Regions from separate parts of the Pseudoalteromonas sp. SG44-8 genome, predicted to be linked through region 2. Evidence: predicted binding sites of a transcription regulator. Region 2 holds the regulator's gene; each other region holds the start of a gene.

What was found. The regulator MetJ, encoded in region 2, represses methionine synthesis genes. The targets are predictions, from matches to a motif close to TAGACGTCTAGACGTCTA.
Positions count from the first base shown of each region.
Region 1: the regulator MetJ is predicted to act here: its motif matches at 1,443-1,460, upstream of H5163_RS06440 (methylenetetrahydrofolate reductase).
Region 3: the regulator MetJ is predicted to act here: its motif matches at 1,805-1,822, upstream of metA (homoserine O-succinyltransferase).

Region 1 is NZ_JACJEQ010000005.1:156,050-159,340, reverse strand. Features, by position in the region: gene H5163_RS06445 (DEAD/DEAH box helicase) at 1-329, shown strand, start outside; gene H5163_RS06440 (methylenetetrahydrofolate reductase) at 442-1,398, opposite strand; gene H5163_RS06435 (pitrilysin family protein) at 1,646-3,291, shown strand, end outside.
Region 2 is NZ_JACJEQ010000010.1:79,320-82,610, reverse strand. Features, by position in the region: gene metL (bifunctional aspartate kinase/homoserine dehydrogenase II) at 1-127, opposite strand, end outside; gene metB (cystathionine gamma-synthase) at 134-1,396, opposite strand; gene metJ (met regulon transcriptional regulator MetJ) at 1,632-1,952, shown strand; gene H5163_RS10375 (malic enzyme-like NAD(P)-binding protein) at 2,062-3,291, opposite strand, start outside.
Region 3 is NZ_JACJEQ010000005.1:51,997-55,287, forward strand. Features, by position in the region: gene H5163_RS05935 (homocysteine S-methyltransferase family protein) at 1-802, opposite strand, end outside; gene metA (homoserine O-succinyltransferase) at 792-1,739, opposite strand; gene H5163_RS21455 (DMT family transporter) at 1,907-2,806, shown strand; gene ettA (energy-dependent translational throttle protein EttA) at 2,900-3,291, shown strand, end outside.

The DNA.
Region 1 (3,291 bases), on a different contig from region 2:
CTCGAGGTCTAGACATAGTCTCGTTAAAGTATGTGATTAATTTTGAATTACCTTATATAGCTGAAGATTATGTCCACCGTATTGGCCGCACAGGGCGCGCTGGCGAGCAAGGCTTAGCGATGTCATTAGTCAGCCTTGACGAGCAGTGGTTACTTGAAGAAATTGAAGTGTTGCTTGATACTCGTCTAACGCCGCAGTGGTTAGCTGGCTATGAACCTGATCCAAATAAAAAGCCAAAAGACAACCGTAAAAACACCAATAAATCACGTAAAGAGCGCGACAAAAAACGTATTACAGGGCAAAAAACACCAAACAGAAGACGCAAATAATCGTTCTCAGTCGTGACTTATTAATTCATTGCATAATATAGTATTTATTATCAAGCTCAAAATAAGCAAACGGATATGCTTACTTTGAGTGATAAATTATAAAAACGGATACTTACGCAATTTGTTTTTCAGCTAAGTTTAATTCCATCGTCGCTTTTAATAAGCGGTAAAGATTAATAGATGCATCAATTTCTTCTTTACGGTTGGTTAAACTTTCAATATTTAACCCCAGTGGCACGTCTAAATGCGCGCAACTTCTTAGTATTAAATCTAAGTTTTCACGGCAAATACGTACAGATTCACTCAGTGGGTTTTGCGAATCAAGCATCCGCCATTTAGTTGCATCAGGTACGGAAATTCCTAACCATTGCATAAACTCTAAGGTTTTTTCACTGCCGCAGGGCGTAAAGGTTAGAATAATACGTTTAGGTTCGATACCTTGAGCTTTACAGCTGCGCGCATAACTGGTGATCAAATCCACGGTTGCTTGCGCGTTATACACAGCTTGTGAGATAAAAAATTTACAGCCTTGCGTGGTTTTTTCAAGTAAGCGTTCATGTTCATTACGTTTACTTGCGTGGCGCTCGGCAATGGTAACGCCTCCTAAAAAGAAGTCTTGAGGCTGTTCGCTTAAGACTTTATAAGCATCAGGCAGGCTTAATTTAATATCCCCGTCAGATGATGGACTACCGACTAATACTAGGTTTTTTAAATTAAACTGGTTTTTAGTTTCGCTTAACCACTGTTTAAATTCGGCCACACCGCGCTGTGCAACACTTTTATAAGTGATCACTTCTTGATGCGATAAATTACGTAGTAAGTTACTGTATTCTCGAGGATCTACTGTTTGTTTGAACGGAAAAGGGCGAGGCATCTCAGTGCGACTACTTTCATCTTGAATGTCATAAATAATCACGCCATCGTATTCAATTTCATGCAAACGAGCTAAGAGCTTTTGTGCGATAATTTCAAGCTGCGCTTTATCAGTACCAATACGTGGTGGGGTGGTACCAATTAAGTACACACCCTGATTGGTGTCTTCAATTTTCTCTTGTAGTGATAAAGCCATAATCCTCATTCCAGCTAAGTTAGTGTCTATGGCAAATAATATAGCAGCCATTTAGACGTCTAGATAGATTTTTTTAGTGAAACTTTTTCAACGAAGGTGAGTTTTATTCATGTTGCTCTGAATGAAGAGTTCTCTGATACACAACTGTTTACATAATTTATTACCTCAGGGGTCTTATATTGACTTGCTTTGTTGCATAATCGGATGACTAAAAACAAGAAATTTATTCAACTAACAAGGGATAGCAATGAAATTTAAATTATTAGCAACGAGCCTTGCGGTAACGCTTGCACTGGGCGGCTGTGCAAATAACAGCGGCTCAAACATGGTCAAAGAGGTTGAGATTGAACAGTCAACGGTTGCCAGTAGTAATGATCGGGTGTTCTCACAAGATTATTTATTAGAAGAGCTTGATAACGGTTTACGCGTTATGGTGGTGAAAACTGATTACCCTGATGTGGTATCACTACAAATTCCAGTGTCTGTCGGTTCTCGTAATGAAGTCGAAGCAGGTAAAACCGGTTTTGCACACTTTTTTGAACACATGATGTTTAAAGGCTCTGAAAAATATCCGCAAGATGTGTATTCTGATATTCTAAAAAATTCTGGGGTTGATAATCGCGCTTATACAACCAATGATTACACTAACTATCACTTAAACTTTTCAAAGCAACATCTTGATAAAGTACTTGAAATTGAAGCGGATATTTTTCAAAACCTGACTTATTCAGAAGAGCAATTTCGTACCGAAGCATTAACAGTTAAAGGCGAATACCTTAAAAATAATGCCAGCCCGGTTCGTAAGTTACTTTCTGCAGTACGTAATGAAGCATTCGAAAAACATACTTATAAACATACCACCATGGGCTTTTTTGAAGATATTGAAGCCATGCCGGATCAAATGGCATACGGTAAAGAGTTTTTTGCTAAGTTTTATAAACCTGAATATGTGTCATTAGTGATTGTAGGCGATGTTGATCCAGCTGAAACTATGGCTATGGTTAAAAAACACTGGGGCCAATGGCAAAAAGGCGATTTCGTTGCTGATATTCCAACCGAACCAAAACAGCAAGCGGCGAAATATATACATGAGCAAAACGAAGGCTTACCAGGGCATTGGTTATTAGTATCTTATAAAGGCACAGCCTGGCAGCCAAAACAAAAAGACAGAGCCGCGCTTGATTTACTGTCACAGCTTTATTTTTCAACCAACTCAGAGCTTTACCAAGAGTTAGTGGTTGATAAACAAATTGCTAGCCAAATGTTTAGCTATAACCCTGATACCAAAGATCCCGGCTTATTACATGTTTTTGTGAAAGTTGAAAATGAGGCTGATTTAGCGGTTGCTCGTGATGCAATTAATAGCACCTACGCAAAAGCTCGCACTGAGTTGGTTGATAGCCAAAAGCTAGCTGATTTAAAATCCAATCTTAAATACAGCTTTATTAACGGCCTAGACTCATCACAAGCTATAGGTTCAACCCTTGCCAGTTATATGCATTTTGAGCGCGATCCAGAAGTCGTCAATCAGTTATATGCAACGGCAGATAGCATCACCGCGCAAGATATTAAAGACATTGCTAATAAGTATTTTGTAGACAGTGGTCGTACTACTGTGACTATGTCTGCACTGGATAAAGTGGCTGGCTTTGAACAAGAAGTGGACTTAAACACTCTCGTTGCTAGCAAGCAAACTGTGCAACAGCGTCATTTTAAAGTGCTAGATAAAACCAATAGTTCGCCATTGATTGATATTAACTGGTTATTCCATACCGGTGCTGCGGCTGATCCTAAAGGTCAAAAAGGCGTAGCTGCACTCACTGCGGCCATGCTTGCTCAAGGTGGTTCACAGGCGAAGAGCTACAACGACATTAAACAGGCACTTTATCCATT
Region 2 (3,291 bases):
TACCGGCTGCGGATACCACCACACAATCACCGGCTTCCGTATGGGCTAGAATAATATTTGCTACGGCCTGATAACGCTCTGCAGAACTAAGGCTAGAACCACCAAATTTATGAACTATATTTACCATTTTTTATTACCACAAAGCCGTATGTGCAGGAGTCAGTTTAAATGAGCTTGATTGCTCATCATCTTGTTGTTGAACAGAGGAAGCGATTACTTTTGCGCCGTGCTGAGCTTGACCTGGTTTCACTTTATTGAATACACGATCTAAGTCAGCGATTAAATCTTTTACATCTTCAATGCCCACCGAAATACGGATCAGGGTATCACCTACTCCCGCAGCAAGACGAGCAGTTGCCTCCATACCTGCGTGGGTCATAGTTGCAGGGTGACAAATCAAACTCTCAACCCCACCTAATGACTCAGCTAAGCTAAATTCTTCTAAGCTGGTCAAAAATTCTGCAGCATCATTAATATCACCTTTGATATCAAAGCTTACCATGCCACCAAAACCACGTTGCTGCTGTTTAGCGAGTTCATGCTGTGGATGAGATACTAATCCAGGGTAATATACTTGGCTTACATAAGGGGAGTTTTCTAGATATTGGGCAATAATAAAGGCATTTTCTTGATGCTGACGTAAACGAACATTCAAAGTACGTAAACCACGTAACGTTAAGTAGCTATCAAACGGGGCACCGGTAATGCCAATGTTATTAGCCCACCAAGCAAGCTCATCACCCAACTCTTGGGTAGCGGCGATCACCGCACCACCAACAACATCTGAGTGACCGTTAATATATTTAGTGGTCGAATGCACCACAATATCAACACCAAACTCAATTGGGTTTTGCAAAGCAGGTGATAAAAATGTGTTATCGGCACCAACCAACGCACCGCACTGCTTAGCAATCGTGGTGATCGCTTTAATATCGGTTAACCGTAAGATAGGATTACTCGGTGTTTCAATCCAAATTAGCTTTGGTTTTATCTCAAGAATTTTTTGATGATTTTCAGATTTAGTTAAATCTAAAACCACTAACTTTAATAAGCCACGCTTTTCAAGTGAGGTGAATAAGCGGTAACTACCGCCATAGCAATCATGTGGGATCACTAAAGTATCGTCACTGTTTAGCAGCTGAGTAGCTAAATGCACCGCAGCCATGCCCGTTGCAGTGATAATCCCCTTAGCGCCACCTTCAAGCTTAGCGAGCGTTTCAGCGAGTAAATCACGGTTTGGGTTGCCGCTACGGCCATAATCATATTGGCGCTTTTTATCAAAATCAGCAAATGAGTAGGTGGTCGATAAATGAATGGGAGGCACAACCGCGCCGTGATGTTTATCTGCATCAATACCATTGCGTACTGCAATGGTTGCTTTATTCTTTTGACTCATACCGTCACCTACAATTAAATGGATGTTTAGACGTCTAAAAGGTTAGAGGATCAAATTTAATAAGTCAAAGCATTTATGCGGTTTTAGCCGCAAGATTAGAAGTAAAAACATTTAAGCCGCTAGATGGCTAAAAAACAAGTATTTGACTATCTTTTTTAACACGATAGAATTTCGCCATCTTTGCGCTGCAAAAGGTCGCGCAAACAATTAACAACCTGAGGCAACGATACATCCTATGGCTAAATGGAATGGTGAATATATTCACCCATACGCAGAACACGGGAAAAAATCAGAACAAGTTAAAAAGATCACCGTTTCGATCCCGCTAAATGTATTAAAAGTTTTGACTGATGAGCGTACTCGTCGTCAAATTAATAATCTTCGCCATGCAACAAATAGCGAATTACTTTGTGAAGCATTTTTACACGCATTTACTGGCCAACCACTGCCAAACGATGAAGATTTACGTAAAGATAATCCAGAGAAAGTGCCTGAAGAAGTGAAAAAAATCATGCTTGAAATGGGTCTCGAAGTACCTGTACTCAACGAAGATTAAGTTATCATTTGTATATATTCCTGCTTCAGGAATGGGCTACAAAAAAACCTCAGTAACGTAAGTTACTGAGGTTTTTATTATTGTGCCATTACCAATTGCAGCTAAGCAGCTACTCCATGTAGTTTTCCGGCATATCAATTTGTGCAACACCAGAATCAATTGCCGCTTGCGCTACTGCTTTGGCAATGCGCGGTAATAAACGCGGATCCATCGGTTTTGGAATAATATACTGCGCACCAAATTCAAGTGTCTCAACACCCGCCGCTTTTAATACTTCCGCTGGTACTGGTTCTTTAGCAATGCTACGAATAGCGTCAACCGCAGCAATTTTCATTTCATCATTAATTTTGCTTGCACGCACATCTAGCGCACCACGGAAAATAAATGGGAAACACAGCACGTTGTTAACTTGGTTTGGATAATCTGAACGACCCGTTGCCATGATTAAATCATCGCGAGCACCATGAGCAAGCACTGGAGAGATTTCTGGATCTGGGTTTGAACAGGCAAACACTACAGGTCGATCAGCCATTAGCTTAAGATCGTCAGGAGAAAGTAAATTCGGGCCAGATACACCAACAAATACATCGGCATCAGCAATAACATCTTGCAGTGTGCGCTTATCTGTATTGTTAGCGAATAACTGTTTGTACTCGTTTAAATCATCACGACGAGTATGAATAACGCCTTTACGATCTAACATGTAAATATGTTCACGCAATGCGCCACACTTGATCAGTAGCTCCATACACGCAACCGCTGCGGCACCGGCTCCTAAACAAACGATAATCGCATCTTCGATTTCTTTGCCTTGTACTTCAAGTGCGTTGATCATACCAGCAGCCGTTACAATCGCGGTACCGTGTTGATCGTCGTGGAACACTGGAATGCTACAACGCTCGATCAATGCTTTTTCTATTTCAAAACACTCTGGCGCTTTAATGTCTTCTAAGTTAATACCGCCAAACGTATCAGCTATGTTAGCAACTGTATTGATGAAATCTTCGGTGGTATTGTGTTTCACCTCAATATCTATCGAATCTAGACCCGCAAAGCGTTTAAATAATAACGCTTTACCTTCCATAACCGGTTTTGAAGCCAATGGACCTAAGTTACCTAAACCTAAAATAGCGGTGCCGTTAGTAATAACCGCAACCATATTGCCTTTACCGGTGTATTTGTAGGCATTAGCGGGATCAGCAGCTATTTCACGTACCGGTTCTGCAACACCGGGGCTGTATGCGAGTGCAAGATCCTGTACGGTTTCAGCTGGCTTTGTAAGCTCAACGCTAATTTTTCCTGGAACGGGGTGCGAATGGTAATGTAAAGCTTGTTCACG
Region 3 (3,291 bases), on a different contig from region 2:
CACGCGATAGTTCTTCTACATATTGGCGCAATAAATCTGGACCTAGCGCGCAGTTCAAGCCAATTGAAATTGGCTTTATATGACGAATAGAATTATAAAATGCTTCGGTGGTTTGCCCTGACAGCGTACGGCCCGAGGCATCGGTTATGGTGCCAGAGATCATCACAGGCAACTTGCGCCCTGCTTGTTCAAACGCTTCTTCAACCGCGAATGAAGCCGCTTTTGCATTAAGCGTATCAAAAATTGTTTCTATCAAAATTAAATCAACACCACCTTCCATTAAAGCAAGGGTTGATTCAACATACGCGGTGACTAACTTATCAAACGTGACATTGCGATAACCGGGGTCGTTCACATCCGGTGAGATTGAACAGGTTTTTGAGGTTGGCCCTAAAACACCCGCAACATAGCGTGGTTTTGCTGGATTTTTAGCAGTAAACTCATCACAAATACTGCGTGCTAATTTAGCTGACTCTAAGTTTACTTCACGGCTGATGCTGGCCATATCGTAATCTTCCATCGAAATTGTAGTCGAATTAAAGGTGTTGGTTTCGATAATATCGGCACCTGCACTTAAAAAGCCACGATGAATATCAGCAATAATTTTTGGTTGTGTAATGCTTAATAAATCATTATTACCTTTAATTAGCACATGCCAGTCTTTAAAGCGCTCGCCACGGTAATCGTGTTCTTCTAATTTGTGTTCTTGGATCATGGTACCCATAGCACCATCAAGAATTAAAATACGCTGTTTTAACGCTTCAATTAACTCGGCGCTTTTGTTTTCTAAATTATTCGGCATAGTTGTTAGTCCTTACGGCTTGGCTAACTAAATTAATATCATAGGGTGTGGTTTGGTACACATAATAATTTAACCAATTCGAAAACAGTAAAAAGGCATGGCTTTGCCAAGTTTTCGACGGTTCGTTATCTGGGTTGTTCTCTGGAAAGTAATTTTCAGGCAATGGCGCATCAGGGCCTTTTTCTAAATCGCGCTGATATTCGCCTTTTAAAGTGTCTGCATCATACTCAGGATGCCCGGTAATATACACTTGGCTGCCGGATTTATTTTTTATTAAGTAAGCGCCTACTTGCTCTGAACCTGCCAGCACAACTAAGTCATCACAAGCGTTAATTTTTTCAATATCAATATGACCATAACGCGAGTGCGGCACTACAAAGGTATCGTCAAAACCACGCGTTAAGGCTCCATGTTCAAAGTAACACTTATGGGTAAACACGCCACAGAGCTTATTTTCTTTTAGTTCACGCTTTAGATTATAATGATGAAATAAACCCGCGTGAGCCGCCCAACACGAAAATAATGTTGAGGTTACATGCTGCTCCGCCCAATCTAAAATTACTTTTAGTTCATCCCAGTAGGCTACATCGTCATATTCTAAATGTGCCAATGGTGCGCCGGTAATGAGTAATGCATCGTAATTGTTGTCTTTCACTTCAGAGAAATAACGGTAAAAAGTGTCTAAATGCTGCTCTGAATTGCTACTGCTGCGATGAGTGTCTAAACGTAGAAGCTCTACATTCACTTGTAAGGGTGAATTAGCGAGCAAACGAATAAATTGCACCTCGGTTTCTACCTTATTAGGCATTAAGTTTAAAATCGCCAAGCGCATCGGACGGATCTCTTGGGTTTTAGCGCGGCTTTTTGGCATTACGAATACGTTTTCTTGACGTAACTTCGCAATTGCGGGCAATTCATCTTTAACGGTAATAGGCATACTCATCTCCAAGGCATAATTAACCAATGGCTAATTATGAACGGATAGCTGGAAATTTCAACCTCTAGATGTTTAGATGTCCAAATGAGTTTATTTTAACTATTCTTTTGCATTCTAAAAACCGCTCGCCATAATGCGCCTGTTGATTTTATTTTAAGGTGGTAAACGTGATTGATTGGCTAGGCTTAGGAGAACTTTTTGCTATATTAGCAGCTATTGTTTGGGCGCTTTCGACCATTTTATATAAAGGTTTTAGCCATCACTTAACGCCTATGCAGCTAAACATCAGTAAAGGCGTGTTAGCAAGTGCCATGATGTTAGTGACTATTGCGATTACTCAAGACGCTGCACTACCACATCATCTGACAAGCTGGCTTTGGCTAATTGCTGGCGGGGTTATTGGGATTGCGATTGGCGATAGCGCCTATTTTACTGCGCTGCGAAATATTGGCCCTGCTCGCACGTTAGTTATTGAGTCCCTTGCTCCAGCCCTTGTGGGGGTTTTTAATATCCTGCTATTAAATCATTATTTATCGCCATTTGCATGGTGCGGTATTGTACTTACAACCATTGGCGTAGTAATAGCAATCAAGCCTGAAAAAACATTGCCACAGGTTGATCATCAACATTATCGCAAAGGTGTTTTATGTGCCCTTGCAGCTGCTATCTGCCAAGCGCTCGGTATGGTGATGTCTAAAGGCGCACTCAATAATGAGCATATGAGTAGCTTATGGGCGGCATTAATTAGATTAGCAGCAGGTACGATGACTGTGGCCTTAGTTGTTGCAGTGTTTAAAAGCAGTGAATTTAAACAAGCACTAACTCTAAGGGGAATTAGCGGCAAACAATGGTTTTTTGCGGCTGTGTTTTTAGGCACTTTCCTTGGTTTATGGCTTCAACTTGGCGCAGTTAAATATACCGATCCAGCCATTGCACAAACGATTTTCGCAACCGCGCCATTAATTGTAATGAGCATTGGTTTTATAAAGCGCGAGCCCGTTACCAATAAAATGTTAATAGGCGGCTTGCTTGCTTTAATCGGTGTAGGAGTATTGCTCGCGAATTAGCACATTGTTATTTGGTTGATTCGTTGACTGTTTCACCTGTGAGCCACTACAATACAACATTGAAATTTTTATTATTATTTGAAGGCTCCTTCCATGGTTTTACCTGATAAGTTTATTTTCTCGATGAGTCGAGTATCTAAGGTTGTGCCACCTAAGCGCACTATCTTAAAAGATATTTCTTTGCATTTTTTCCCGGGCGCAAAAATTGGTGTACTTGGTTTAAACGGTTCTGGTAAATCAACGTTGCTACGTATTATGGCCGGCCTTGATCAAGAGTTTGAAGGTGAGGCATATCCTCAACCGGGCACTAAAATTGGTTACTTACCGCAAGAGCCTATTCTAGATGAAAGCAAAACGGTTCGTGAAACTGTGGAAGAAGCAGTCAGCGAAGTTAAAAACGCGCTTAACCGTCTTGATGAAGTATATAACGAATACGCGATGGAAGATGCTGACTTTGACGCACTAGCCAAAGAGCAAGGTGAGCT